3 linked regions of the Roseateles amylovorans genome follow. The protein of the gene in region 1 interacts with the protein of each later gene in a pairwise test. Links are inferred from orthologs where the notes say so. Each region holds a gene or a part of one and is shown on either strand. Other genes may lie near its edges.

The links. The genes of interacting proteins can lie anywhere in the genome.
Region 2: the proteins of lpdA (region 1) and odhB interact in binary tests that used the Escherichia coli proteins (3 or more experiments, as listed by UniProt). The link is inferred for Roseateles amylovorans from one-to-one orthologs.
Region 3: the proteins of lpdA (region 1) and N4261_RS07145 interact in binary tests that used the Escherichia coli proteins (3 or more experiments, as listed by UniProt). The link is inferred for Roseateles amylovorans from one-to-one orthologs.

What each region holds. Positions count from the first base shown.
Region 1 is NZ_CP104562.2:4,798,526-4,803,498, forward strand. The notes cover bases 1,170-4,101. They hold lpdA (dihydrolipoyl dehydrogenase), read right to left. Parts: upstream 3,579-4,101; coding sequence 1,761-3,578; downstream 1,170-1,760. Other genes in these bases: N4261_RS19935 (delta(1)-pyrroline-2-carboxylate reductase family protein), read right to left, coding at 1,170-1,605; aceF (dihydrolipoyllysine-residue acetyltransferase), read right to left, coding at 3,691-4,101. Outside these bases: N4261_RS19930 (HDOD domain-containing protein), read left to right, coding at 1-456; more of N4261_RS19935, read right to left, coding at 694-1,169; more of aceF, read right to left, coding at 4,102-4,973. UniProt on the Escherichia coli protein: Lipoamide dehydrogenase is a component of the glycine cleavage system as well as of the alpha-ketoacid dehydrogenase complexes.
Region 2 is NZ_CP104562.2:4,565,518-4,569,322, reverse strand. What follows is about bases 1-2,954. They hold odhB (2-oxoglutarate dehydrogenase complex dihydrolipoyllysine-residue succinyltransferase), read left to right. Parts: upstream 1-821; coding sequence 822-2,087; downstream 2,088-2,954. Other genes in these bases: lpdA (dihydrolipoyl dehydrogenase), read left to right, coding at 2,245-2,954; N4261_RS18930 (2-oxoglutarate dehydrogenase E1 component), read left to right, coding at 1-713. In the rest of the region: more of lpdA, read left to right, coding at 2,955-3,672. UniProt on the Escherichia coli protein: E2 component of the 2-oxoglutarate dehydrogenase (OGDH) complex which catalyzes the second step in the conversion of 2-oxoglutarate to succinyl-CoA and CO(2).
Region 3 is NZ_CP104562.2:1,649,241-1,653,108, reverse strand. Bases 852-3,868 are described here. They hold N4261_RS07145 (UvrD-helicase domain-containing protein), read right to left. Parts: upstream 3,565-3,868; coding sequence 1,138-3,564; downstream 852-1,137. Other genes in these bases: N4261_RS07140 (YchJ family protein), read left to right, coding at 3,692-3,868. Outside these bases: N4261_RS07155 (PhoX family protein), read left to right, coding at 1-290; N4261_RS07150 (helix-turn-helix transcriptional regulator), read right to left, coding at 534-824. UniProt on the Escherichia coli protein: A helicase with DNA-dependent ATPase activity. Unwinds DNA duplexes with 3'-5' polarity. Translocates on single-stranded DNA with 3'-5' polarity. Initiates unwinding more efficiently from a nicked substrate than double-stranded DNA.

The DNA of each region.
Region 1 (4,973 bases):
ATGCGGGCCGACCTGGCCTACAGCTACGGCCTGTTCTGCCATGTGGGCATGCCGGTCCTGCTGCAAAGCGTACGCGGCTATGGCGCCACCATGGTGGAAGCGGCGGCCCGCATCGACCGGCCGTTCATCGCCACCGAGAACGCCAATCACCGCACCGACCATGCGGTGGTCGGCGCGCTGGTGGTGAAGGTGTGGCACCTCGGGGCGGAGATGATGACGGCGATCCGCCTGCATCACGACTTCGAAGCCCTGCAGGACACCGGCGTGGATCCGGAGATCCGCACCCTGATTGCCGCCGGCCTGATCGCCGAGCACCTCATGCGCCAGCACGAAGGGCTGGATGAGGACCTCGACTGGGCCGCCAACCGGACTGCGGCGCTGTCCTGGCTGCATTTGTCGGACGACGACCTGGAGCAATGGGACGAGGCCCTGCGTCCTTTGCTGGACGAGTCCTGAGGCCACGGCCGGACTGAAGCGAAACCGCGTCAAGCCGGGTCGGACCTGAACCGCAGAGGACGCGGCGCGGATCTCGATCTCGATTTCGATCTCGAGCCCCAACCCGGTCACGGACCCTCTCGCTCGCCTGCGGCCAAGCACTGCACTCCAAGCGCGGCGATCGCCTCGCCCCCCACGCCGAGCGCGGCGCCTGCGCGCCTGATCGCTTCCGTCCGGGGCGATGGGCAACACCCCGCCTCAGCGCCGCACGGCCACCCGGGCGGCGGCCAGATCCCAGCGCGCGCAGCCCACACTCTTGAACACCCGGGTGCGCCGATCGTCGATCGGGCGCTGGCCCAGCACCAGATCGTCCAGCGCGTCCTGCGGCTGGAACAGGCCGGCCGCCATCAGGTCGCCGGCCTCGGCCTGCGCGCCGACGGGATCGTCCACCCACACCTGCGCGCTGCGCAGCAGTTCGGGCGGCAGCTCCACCATGTCCTCGCGGAAGGCGCCCACGCCGATGACGACGGCGCCCTCCCCCACCCCGGGCCGCAGCACCGGCACCCGGCTGGTGGTGGCGCACACGATCACATCCCATTCATGCCGAGTCTGGGCCTCCGGCACGAGGGCCTCGACGCCCAACTCCGCCACGAAGGCCGGCACCTCCTGATGACCCTGCACATGGATGCTGGCCTGCGGATGCAAGGCCTGCATCGCCTGCACATGGGCCCGCGCCTGCACGCCGCCACCAACCACCAGCACACGCCGGGGCGCCGCACGCTGGAGATGCTGAAGGGCCAGCAGGCTGACCGCCGCAGTACGGCGGGCCGTGAGCGTGGGGCCGTCCAGCACGGCCAGGCGCTGGCCGGTGCGGCTGTCCATGGCCACGACTTCCCCCGCAATCGTCGGCAGGCCGAGTGCGGCATTGAGCGGATGCACGCTGACCAGCTTGGTGATCGACAGGCTGTCGCTCAGGCAGGGCATCACCAGCAGGACGCCGTCCTGGGCCAGGGGCAAGACCTGGCGCGGGGGGCAGGTCAGGCGCCCCTCGCGGTGCTCGCGGCAGACCTGCGCAATCTCCTCCATCAACAAGGACCAGGGCAAGGCTCGCGCGGTGGCGGCCCCATCCAGGACTTGCAGGGGCGGCGGCAGACGGGAAACTGGGGTCATGACATCGATCATCGGGCACGAAGGCGCACATCGCGCGCGCGGCGGACGGTGCCACGTTCGGCGCTTCGCATCTGTTCGCTGGCGCACAGAAACGCAAAAGAAGAAAAGCCCGGCACTTCGCAGAGCCGGGCTTCGGGTCGGTTCACGCGACGGCCTTATTTCCGCGGAGGCGGCACGTCGGTGCAGGAGCCATGGGCCACTTCCGCCGCCAGGCCGATGCTTTCGCCCAGCGTGGGATGGGGATGGATGGTCTTGCCGATGTCGACCGCATCCGCGCCCATCTCGATGGCCAGCGCGATCTCACCGATCATGTCGCCGGCATGGGTGCCCACGATGCCGCCGCCGATGATGCGATGGGTCTCCTCATCGAACAGCAGCTTGGTGAAGCCCTCGTCGCGGCCGTTGGCGATGGCGCGACCGGAGGCGCTCCAGGGCAGCAGGCCCTTCTTCACCTTGATGCCGCGGGCCTTGGCCTCGTCTTCGGTCACGCCGACCCAGGCCACTTCCGGATCGGTGTAGGCCACGCTCGGGATCACCCGGGCATCGAAGCGCGACTTGGCCAGCGCCTCGTCACCCAGCAATTCGCCGGCGATGACTTCCGCCGCCACATGGCCTTCGTGCACCGCCTTGTGCGCCAGCATCGGCTGGCCGACCAGGTCGCCGATGGCAAACACGTTGGGCACGTTGGTGCGCATCTGCACGTCCACCGGAATGAAGCCGCGGTCGGTCACGACCACGCCGGCTTTGTCCGCGCCGATCTTCTTGCCGTTGGGGCTGCGTCCGACGGCCTGCAGCACCAGGTCGTAGACCTGCGGCTCCTTCGGTGCGCCTTCGCCTTCAAAGGTCACCTTGATGCCTTCGGGCGTCGCCTCGGCCGACACGGTCTTCGTGTTCAGCATGATGTTGTCAAAGCGCGGCGCGTTCATCTTCTGCCAGACCTTGACCAGGTCGCGATCGGCGCCGGTCATCAGCGTGGGCAGCATTTCGACCACGTCCAGGCGCGCGCCCAGCGTCGAGTAGACGGTGCCCATCTCCAGGCCGATGATGCCGCCGCCGACGATCAGCATGCGCTTCGGCCGGCTGGTCAGCTCCAGCGCGCCGGTGGAGTCGATCACCCGCGGGTCGTCGGGCATGAAGGGCAGCCGCACGGCCTGCGAGCCCGCTGCGAGGATGATCTTCTTGAACTTCAGGGTCTGGGTGGTGCCGGTGCGGACCTGCGCCTCGCCGCTGGTTTCCTCGACGCTCAGATGCTGGGCATCGAGCAGCGTGCCGTAGCCGCGCACCACGGTGACCTTGCGCATCTTGGCCATCATGGCCAGGCCGCCGGTCAGTTTGCCGATCACCTTCTTCTTGTGATTGAGCAGCTTGGGCAGTTCGACCTTGGGTTCGCCGAATTCGACGCCCAGGTCGGCGAAGTGCTTGACCTCGTCCATCACGGCAGCCACATGCAGCAGCGCCTTCGACGGGATGCAACCCACGTTCAGGCACACGCCGCCCAGTGTGGCGTAGCGCTCGACCAGGGCGACCTTCAGGCCCAGGTCCGCCGCGCGGAATGCGGCCGAGTAGCCGCCGGGACCGCCGCCGAGCACGATCACATCGAACTCGCCGTCAGCGCTTCCGGCGTAGGTCGCGGCTTGTGGCGCCGCAACGGTCGGGGCGACCGGAGCAGCAGGCGCAGCCGCCGCGGCGGGCGCCGGTGCGGGGGCTGAAGCGGCTGGCGCAGGCGCGGCAGCGCCTTCGCTTTCCAGCGTCAGCAACACCGTGCCTTCATTGATCTTGTCGCCGAGCTTGACCTTCAGCGCCGTGACCACGCCGGCCTGCGAGGACGGGATCTCCATCGACGCCTTGTCCGACTCCACCGTGATCAGGCTCTGCTCCTGCTTCACGGTGTCGCCGACCTTGACCAGGATCTCGATGATCGCGACATCCTTGAAATCACCGATGTCGGGGACCTTGACTTCAACCAGTGCCATTTGTGTCTCTCACTGTCTGTTTCTTAGCGCGCCGGGCGGGCGCCGCGCTGCCCGAGGGCAGCCGGGCGCGGGCCTGGGCAGGGGTGACGGCCAGCCGCCACCGGAAGCCGCATCACAACGCGATGCGACGGAAGTCCGCCAGCAGCGAGGCGAAGTACACGTTGAAGCGTGCCGCCGCAGCGCCGTCGATGACGCGGTGGTCCCAGCTCAGCGACAGCGGCAGGATCAGGCGCGGCACGAACTGCTTGCCGTCCCAGACCGGGCGGGTCTGGGACTTGCACACGCCCATGATCGCCACTTCCGGCGCATTGATGATCGGCGTGAAGTAAGTGCCGCCGATGCCGCCCAGGGACGAGATCGAGAAGCAGCCGCCGGTCATGTCGGCCGGGCCGAGCTTGCCGTCGCGGGCCTTCTTGGCCAGCTCGGACATTTCCTGGCTGATCTGGAAGATGCCCTTCTTGTCGCAGTCACGGATGACCGGCACCACGAGCCCGTTCGGCGTGTCGGCGGCAAAGCCGATGTGGAAGTAGTTCTTCAGGACGAGCTGGGCGTTGTCGCCGGTGCCGTCGAGCGAGGCATTGAACTCGGGGAACTTCTTCAGGGCCGCCACGGTGGCCTTGATCATGAAGGCCAGCATCGTCACCTTGATGCCGGACTTCTCGTTCTCCTTGTTCAGTTGAACGCGGAAGGCTTCCAGCTCGGTGATGTCCGCATCGTCGTGGTTGGTGACATGCGGGATGGTGACCCAGTTGCGATGCAGGTTGGCGCCGCTGATCTTCTTGATCCGCGACATGTCCTTGCGCTCGACCGGACCGAACTTTTCGAAGTCGACCTTGGGCCAGGGCAGCAGACCCGGGAAGGCGCCTCCACCGGCGGCCGGTGCGGCGGCCTTCTGGGCCACGGTCTGGGCCTTGCCGGCCATCACGGCCTTCACGAAGTCCTGGACATCGGCTTCGGTGATGCGGCCCTTGGCGCCGGAGCCCTTGACCTCTTGCAGCGGCACGCCCAGCTCGCGGGCGACCTTGCGGATGCTCGGCGAGGCATGCGGGAGCTTGCCTTGCGGCGCGGTCGGCTCATGCGGCGGCAGCGCGGCGGTCGGCACCTGGCGCTCGGCCGAGGCCGGCGCGCTCGCCTGGGCGGGCGCCGGGGCGGCAGCGGCCTGGGCCGGTGCGGCCGCAACGGGTGCCGATGCCGGTGCGGCAGCCGGTGCGGCCACCACGGCGCCAGTGGCTTCCACCACGGCGATCTTGGTGCCCTTGGCCACCTTGTCGCCGAGCTTGACCAGCAGTTCCTTGACCACGCCGCCGTGCGAGGACGGGATCTCCATCGAGGCCTTGTCGGATTCGACGGTGATCAGGCTTTGTTCGGGCTTGATGGTGTCGCCGACCTTGACCA
Region 2 (3,805 bases), 230 kb from region 1 along the record:
CGGGTGAAGTGAAGTGGGGCCGTGCCAACGGCCTGACCCTGATGCTGCCGCACGGCTATGAAGGCCAGGGCCCCGAGCACAGCTCGGCTCGCCTGGAGCGCTTCATGCAGCTGGCTGCGGACAACAACATGCAGATCGTGCAGCCGACCACGGCTTCGCAGATCTTCCACCTGCTGCGTCGTCAGATGCTGCGCATGTTCCGCAAGCCGCTGGTCATCATGACCCCGAAGTCGCTGCTGCGTGCCAAGGATGCGACCTCGCCGGTGAGCGAATTCACCAAGGGCGAGTTCCGTACCGTGATCCCGGAACTGGGCACCGATTTCGACAACGCCAAGGTCAAGCGCATCGTGGCCTGCTCGGGCAAGGTGTACTACGACCTGGTGAAGGCCCGTGGCGACAAGAAGGACGTGGCCATCATCCGCGTCGAGCAGCTGTATCCGTTCCCGCACAAGGCCTTCGCCGCCGAGGTCAAGAAGTACCCGAACGCGACCGAGATCGTCTGGTGCCAGGACGAGCCGCAGAACCAGGGCGCCTGGTTCTTCGTGCAGCACTACATCCACGAAAACATGGTGGACGGTCAGAAGCTGGGTTATGCAGGCCGTCCGGCTTCCGCATCGCCGGCCGTCGGTTATGCCCACCTGCACCAGGAGCAGCTCAAGGCGCTGCTGGATCAGGCCTTCGGCAAGCTGAAGGGCTTCGTGCTGACGAAGTGAGTTATTGCGGACGCCAGGCGCCGCAATGACAACCGCGCCGGACGGTGATCCCGTCCGGTGCGGTCAGGCGCAAGGCTCCGGTTTACTGAAAACCGAGAGAAAAACATCATGGCAATCGTTGAAGTCAAAGTTCCCCAACTGTCGGAGTCGGTCGCGGAAGCCACCCTGCTGACCTGGAAGAAGCAGCCCGGCGACGCCGTGGCGATCGATGAAATCCTGATCGAGATCGAGACCGACAAGGTCGTGCTGGAAGTGCCGGCACCGTCCGCCGGCGTGATCACCGAGCTGACCGTGGCCAACGGCGGCACCGTGACCTCCGACCAGGTCATCGCCAAGATTGACAGCGAAGCCAAGGCCGGCGCCGCCGCCCCGGTCGCCGCCGCACCCGCACCGGCTGCTGCCGCGCCGGCTGCCGCTGCCGCGTCGTCGGACAGCACCAGCAAGGCGGGCGTCGCCATGCCGGCCGCTGCCAAGCTGATGGCCGACAACAACCTGGCCGCCGGCACCGTGTCCGGCACCGGCAAGGATGGTCGTGTCACCAAGGGTGATGTGCTGGGTGCGATCGAAGGCGGCGCCAAGCCGGCCGTCGTGACCGCACCGGTCGCCGCGCCCACCGCCCCGGCCGCCAAGCCGCTGCCCGCCGTGGCCGCGCCGACCGCCGCCAACCTGGGCGATCGCCCGGAACAGCGCGTGCCGATGAGCCGCCTGCGCGCCCGCATCGCCGAGCGCCTGCTGCAATCGCAGTCGACCAACGCCATCCTGACCACCTTCAATGAAGTGAACATGGCGCCGGTGATGGACCTGCGCAAGAAGTTCCAGGACAGCTTCACCAAGGAGCACGGTACCAAGCTGGGCTTCATGAGCTTCTTCGTCAAGGCGGCGGTGCATGCGCTGAAGAAGTACCCGGTGCTGAATGCGTCGGTGGACGGCAACGACATCGTCTACCACGGCTATTTCGACATCGGTATTGCCGTCGGCTCGCCGCGCGGCCTGGTGGTGCCCATCCTGCGCAATGCGGACCAGATGAGCTTCGCCGACATCGAGAAGAAGATCGCCGAGTTCGGCAAGAAGGCGCAGGAAGGCAAGCTGGGCATCGAAGAGATGACCGGCGGCACCTTCTCGATCTCCAACGGCGGCACCTTCGGCTCGATGCTGTCCACGCCCATCATCAACCCGCCGCAATCCGCGATCCTGGGCGTGCACGCCACCAAGGACCGCGCGGTGGTGGAGAACGGCCAGATCGTGATCCGTCCGATCAACTACCTGGCCATGTCCTACGACCACCGCATCATCGACGGCCGTGAAGCCGTGCTGGGCCTGGTGGCGATGAAGGATGCGCTGGAAGATCCGGCCCGTCTGCTGTTCGACATCTGAGCATGTCCACGGCGCGACCGCCTCGCGTCGTGGCCGCGGAGGCCACTCATTCCCCGCGCGGACTGTCCGCGCCTGGAAGGGGTGACCGCCGCGCCTGTTGAGGCGGTCGCTCGCGACGCCCCGGCACTTCGGGGTCTGCGAACAAGGAATCAAATTCATGAGCAAGCAATTCGACGTCGTCGTCATCGGCGGCGGTCCTGGTGGCTACATCGCCGCCATCCGCGCAGCGCAGCTGGGTTTCAACACCGCCTGCATCGACGAGTGGAAGAACGACAAGGGCGGCCCCGCGCCCGGCGGCACCTGCACCAACGTCGGCTGCATCCCGTCCAAGGCCCTGCTGCAATCCAGCGAGCACTTCGAGCACGCGGGTCACGGCTTCGCCGACCATGGCATCTCGATGAACGACCTGAAGATCGACATCGCCAAGATGATCGGTCGCAAGGACGCGGTCGTGAAGCAGAACAACGACGGCATCCTTTACCTGTTCAAGAAGAACAAGGTCACCTTCTTCCACGGTCGCGGCGCGTTCGCGGCGGCCAAGGATGGTGGCTATGAGATCGCTGTGACCGGCGCTGCTGCCGAAACGCTGCAGGCCAAGCACGTGATCATCGCCACCGGCTCCAACGCCCGCCAGCTGCCGGGCGCACCGTTCGACGAGGTCAACATCCTGTCCAACGACGGTGCCCTGCGCATTCCCGCCGTGCCGAAGAAGCTGGGCGTGATCGGCTCCGGCGTGATCGGCCTGGAAATGGGCTCGGTGTGGCGTCGCCTGGGTGCGGAAGTCACCATCCTGGAAGCGCTGCCGGCATTCCTGGGCGCCGCGGATGAATCCGTCGCCAAGGAAGCCGCCAAGGTCTTCAAGAAGCAGGGCCTGAACATCGAGCTGGGTGTGAAGATCTCGGCGGTCGAGAACGGCAAGGACGGCGTGTCGGTGAAGTACACCGATGCCAAGGGGGCCGAGCAGACGCTGGCGGTCGACAAGCTGATCATCTCGATCGGCCGTGTCGCCAACACCATCGGCCTGAATCCGGAAGCGGTCGGTCTGAAGCTGGACGAGCGCGGCGCGATCGTCGTGGACGGCGACTGCAAGACCAACCTGCCGAACGTCTGGGCGATCGGTGATGTGGTGCGCGGCCCGATGCTGGCCCACAAGGCGGAAGAAGAAGGCGTGGCCGTGGCCGAGCGCATTGCCGGCCAGCATGGACATGTCAACTTCAACACCATCCCCTGGGTGATCTACACCAGCCCGGAGATTGCCTGGGTCGGTCGCACCGAGCAGCAGTTGAAGGCGGATGGCGTGGCCTATAAGGCGGGCCAGTTCCCGTTCCTGGCCAATGGCCGTGCCCGCGCCCTGGGTGACACCACCGGCTTCGTCAAGTTCCTGGCCGATGCCAAGACCGACGAGATCCTGGGTGTTCACATCATCGGCCCGATGGCCTCGGAGCTGATCTCCGAAGCCGTGGTGGCGATGGAGTTCAAGGCCTCGGCCGAAGACATCGCCCGCATCTGCCACGCGCACCCGTCGCTGAGCGAAGCCACCAAGGAAGCGGCCCTGGCCGTGGACAAGCGCACGCTGAACTTCTGAGCCCCGGCTCTCGAACGGCGTGAAAGGGGCGGCGATGAGTCGCCCCTTTTTCCTTGACGGGTCGGCCCGTTGAAGCCCGCTCAAGCGCAGGCCCGATTGATCGTGAACCGAGCCTGGTTTGATCTCTGACGCA
Region 3 (3,868 bases), 3.2 Mb from region 1 along the record:
CTGCGGGCGGCACCAGCACGATCGCCGGCGCCAAGGCGACCGCCGACACGGTGCGCCGCTTCCTGGTCGGACCGAAGGAATGCGAGATCACCGGCATTGCGATGACGCCGGACAACAAGACGCTGTTCTTCAACGTGCAGCATCCCGGTGAAGATGGCACGCCCGACTGGGCCGGCAAGACCTTCGGCAGCTACTGGCCGGCCAACCAAGCCGACCAGACGGTGAAGAAGCGCCCGCGCTCCGCGACGGTCGTCATTACCCGCAAGGACGGTGGCGACATCGGGATCTGACGCCCGTCCTCAGAGAGGCATGCAAGGCCCGCCACATGGCGGGCCTTTTTCATGCGCGTTCCATCACCTCACCGGCCCACCGCCGCACCAAGCCGCCGGGACGACCGATTGATGGGAATCGGCCAGCCAACGATCAAGGCATCAGGCATCAGGCATCAGGCGATCGAGCGATCAAGCCGTCGATCTGTCAGTGGGTCTGTAGATATCGGTCGACCAGTCGGCGAAACGATCGCCGAGAGCCGCTCAGTCGCGGATGGCCATGATGGCTTGCCGCACCACCTCGCGCTCCATCGCCGGGACGGCGAACAGCGTCACGCCCAGTTCCTGGGCCGCTCGCAGCACGGTGGGCAGCCCGACACCGGCGCCGCCCTTCTCGATGTTGATCATCGTCTGGCGGGAAATGCCCAGCGCATCGGCGGCTTCGACCAACGGAATGCGTCGGCGGGTGCGGGCCGATCGAATCGCCGCGCCAAGCGACGCGGCATCCAGGACCGTCGGGTCGTGAGGGGGATCAATGGGAATAACAGTTCGCATGGAGATTCCAGAACCTGAAAAGTTTCAATGCAACCTCCCTCCCAGTCGCGAGTCCGATCTCCAGGCGGACGCCCGGATCTCGGCGATGCACGCGCGCAGCTCCTGCCCAACTCTAACTGTTTCTGAAAAACGGCGTTGTCAGGGCCTCATCGCGGGGTCATCGCGGGGTCATCGCGGCGTCATCACCGCGTCTGGCGACTGCACGGCCCATCGGCCCGAGAGGCGCCCCGGCATGCGGCGGGAGATGCGGCGGGAGATGCGGCGGGCGATGCGGTGCGAGACGCGCCGCGCACGCGCCGCCGGGCCCTCTCGCTCAGTCGATCGGCGTCAGCTTGGCCACGCTCAGCGCCAGCCACTTCACGCCGTGGCGGCCGAAGTTCACCTGGGCGCGGGCATCCGGTCCACTGCCTTCCAGCGTGAGCAGCACGCCCTCGCCGAATTTGGTGTGGAACACGCCCTTGCCGACCCGCAGACCGCCATGTTCGTCGCCCGTCTTTTGTGCGGCCGACTGCTTCATCGACTGCGGCACCGGCGCAGAGGCAAAGGACGGCGGTTCCACCCGGCCCGCGCCCACCATGGACTTCAGCCCGGATCCGCGCTGCCAGGCTTGCTGATAGTCGCGCGCAAAGCCTGAGCCGAAGCCCTGGTTGCGAGGGGTCAGCCACTTCAGCGTCTCCTCGGGGAGCTCCTCCATGAAGCGGCTCTTGATGTTGTAGCGGGTCTGGCCATGCAGCATCCGCGTCTGGCAGAAGCTGATGTAGAGCCGCTGCCGCGCACGGGTGATCGCCACATACATCAGACGGCGCTCTTCCTCCAGACCGTCCGAATCGGACATCGAGTTCTCGTGCGGGAACAGGCCCTCTTCCAGGCCGGTGATGAAGACCGCATCGAACTCCAGGCCCTTGGCCGAGTGCACTGTCATCAGCTGCACCGCATCCTGGCCCGCCTGCGCCTGGTTGTCGCCAGCCTCCAGCGAGGCATGGGTGAGGAAGGCAGCCAGCGGCGACATGATCTCGCCGGTCTCCGCATCCGGCGTCGCCGGATTGGCGGGCGCAATCGCCGCGGGCAAGCCGTCGGCAATCTGGCCGGGGGAGTGCTCATCCACCGGCAGCGCAATCGCGTCCTTGCCGAAGCCCTCCTGGGTGACGAAGGCCTCGGCGGCATTCACCAGTTCGCCCAGGTTCTCCAGCCGCTCTTCGCCTTCTTTCTCGGCGCGGTAGAAATCCGCCAGACCGGAGGTCTCGATCACATGCTCGATGATCTCCCGCAGCGTCAGGCCGGTGGTGGCTTCGCGCATGGCATCGACCATGCCGACGAATCCACCCAGGCTCGCGCCGCCGCGACCGCTCACCGAGCCGATGCTCTGATAGAGCGATCGGCCGCTCTGGCGAGCGCCGTCCTGAAGCAGTTCCACCGTGCGGGCGCCGATGCCGCGCGCCGGGAAATTCACCACGCGCAGGAAGCTGGTGTCGTCGTTGGGGTTCTCGATCAGGCGCAGATAGGCGAGCGCGTGCTTGACTTCGGCCCGCTCGAAAAAGCGCAGGCCGCCATAGACGCGGTACGGGATGCCCGCATTGAACAGCGCCGATTCAATCACCCGCGATTGGGCATTGCTGCGATAGAGCACCGCGATCTCGCTGCGCGCCAGCCCTTGCCGATGCAGCGCCTGCGCCTCCTCCAGCAGCCACTGGGCCTCGGCGAAGTCGCTATTGGCCTCATGCACCCGCACCGGCTCGCCCGGGCCGGCCTCGGTCCGCAGGTTCTTGCCCAGGCGGTGGCTGTTGTTGCTGATCAGCGCATTGGCCGCATCCAGAATGTTGCCGAAGCTGCGGTAGTTCTGCTCCAGCTTGACGACCTTGCGCACCCGGTATTCACGCTCGAAGTCGCTCATGTTGCCCACGCGCGCACCGCGGAAGGCGTAGATGCTCTGGTCGTCATCGCCCACCGCGAACACGCCCTGCCCGTTGCCGGGTGGCGCGAACATCTTCAGCCAGGCGTACTGCAGCTTGTTGGTGTCCTGGAACTCGTCCACCAGCACGTACTGGAAGCGACGCTGGTAATGCTCGCGCACGGCGGCGTTGTCGCGCATCAGCTCGTAGGACCGCAGCATCAGCTCGGCGAAGTCCACCACGCCTTCGCGCTCGCACTGGTCCTCGTAGGCCTGGTAGATCTCGACCAGCTTGCGGGTCTGCTCATCGCGCAGATCGATGTCGCGCGGCCGCATGCCGTCTTCCTTGGCGCCGGCGATGAACCACGAGACCTGCTTGGGGACGAAGCGTTCCTCGTCCAGCTTCATCGCCTTGATGACGCGCTTCACGGCGGAGACGGTGTCGCCCGCATCCAGGATCTGGAAACCCTGGGGCAGGCCCGCCAGCTTCCAGTGCGCCCGCAGGAAGCGGTTGCACAAACCGTGGAAGGTGCCCAGCCACATGCCGCGCACATTGACCGGCAGCATCGCCGACAACCGGGTCACCATTTCCTTGGCGGCCTTGTTGGTGAAGGTCACCGCCATCACGCCGGCCGGTGTGGTGAGGCCCTGGCTCATGAGCCAGGCGATGCGGGTGGTCAGCACCCGGGTCTTGCCCGAACCGGCACCGGCCAGGATCAATGCTGGCTCCTGTCCCAGCGTCACGGCTGCATATTGCTCGGGGTTGAGGTTGTCCAGCAGACCGCGCGGCGAACGCGGGCTGAACAGGTCATCTTGAGACGCGCCGGGCGCACCGAAATCCTGGGAATTCATCCAGCCATTCTAGAGAGGCTGGCATCATGCCGCCTCCATGAAGCCAGAAAAAACCCGCACGGCCCCTGCCAGCCGCCCTTCCAGCACCGCTGGCGACAACACCGGAGTCGCTCAAGCGCCGTCCGCCATGCCGTGCCCGTGTGAAAGCGGCCGCTCCTACGACGCCTGCTGCGGTGTGCCGCACCGGGCCTTCACGGCCGACGGCGCCCGCATCGCGTCGACGGCCGAAGCCCTGATGCGCTCCCGTTACAGCGCCTTCGTGCTGGATCTGACCGACTACCTGCTCGCCACCTGGCATCCGGAC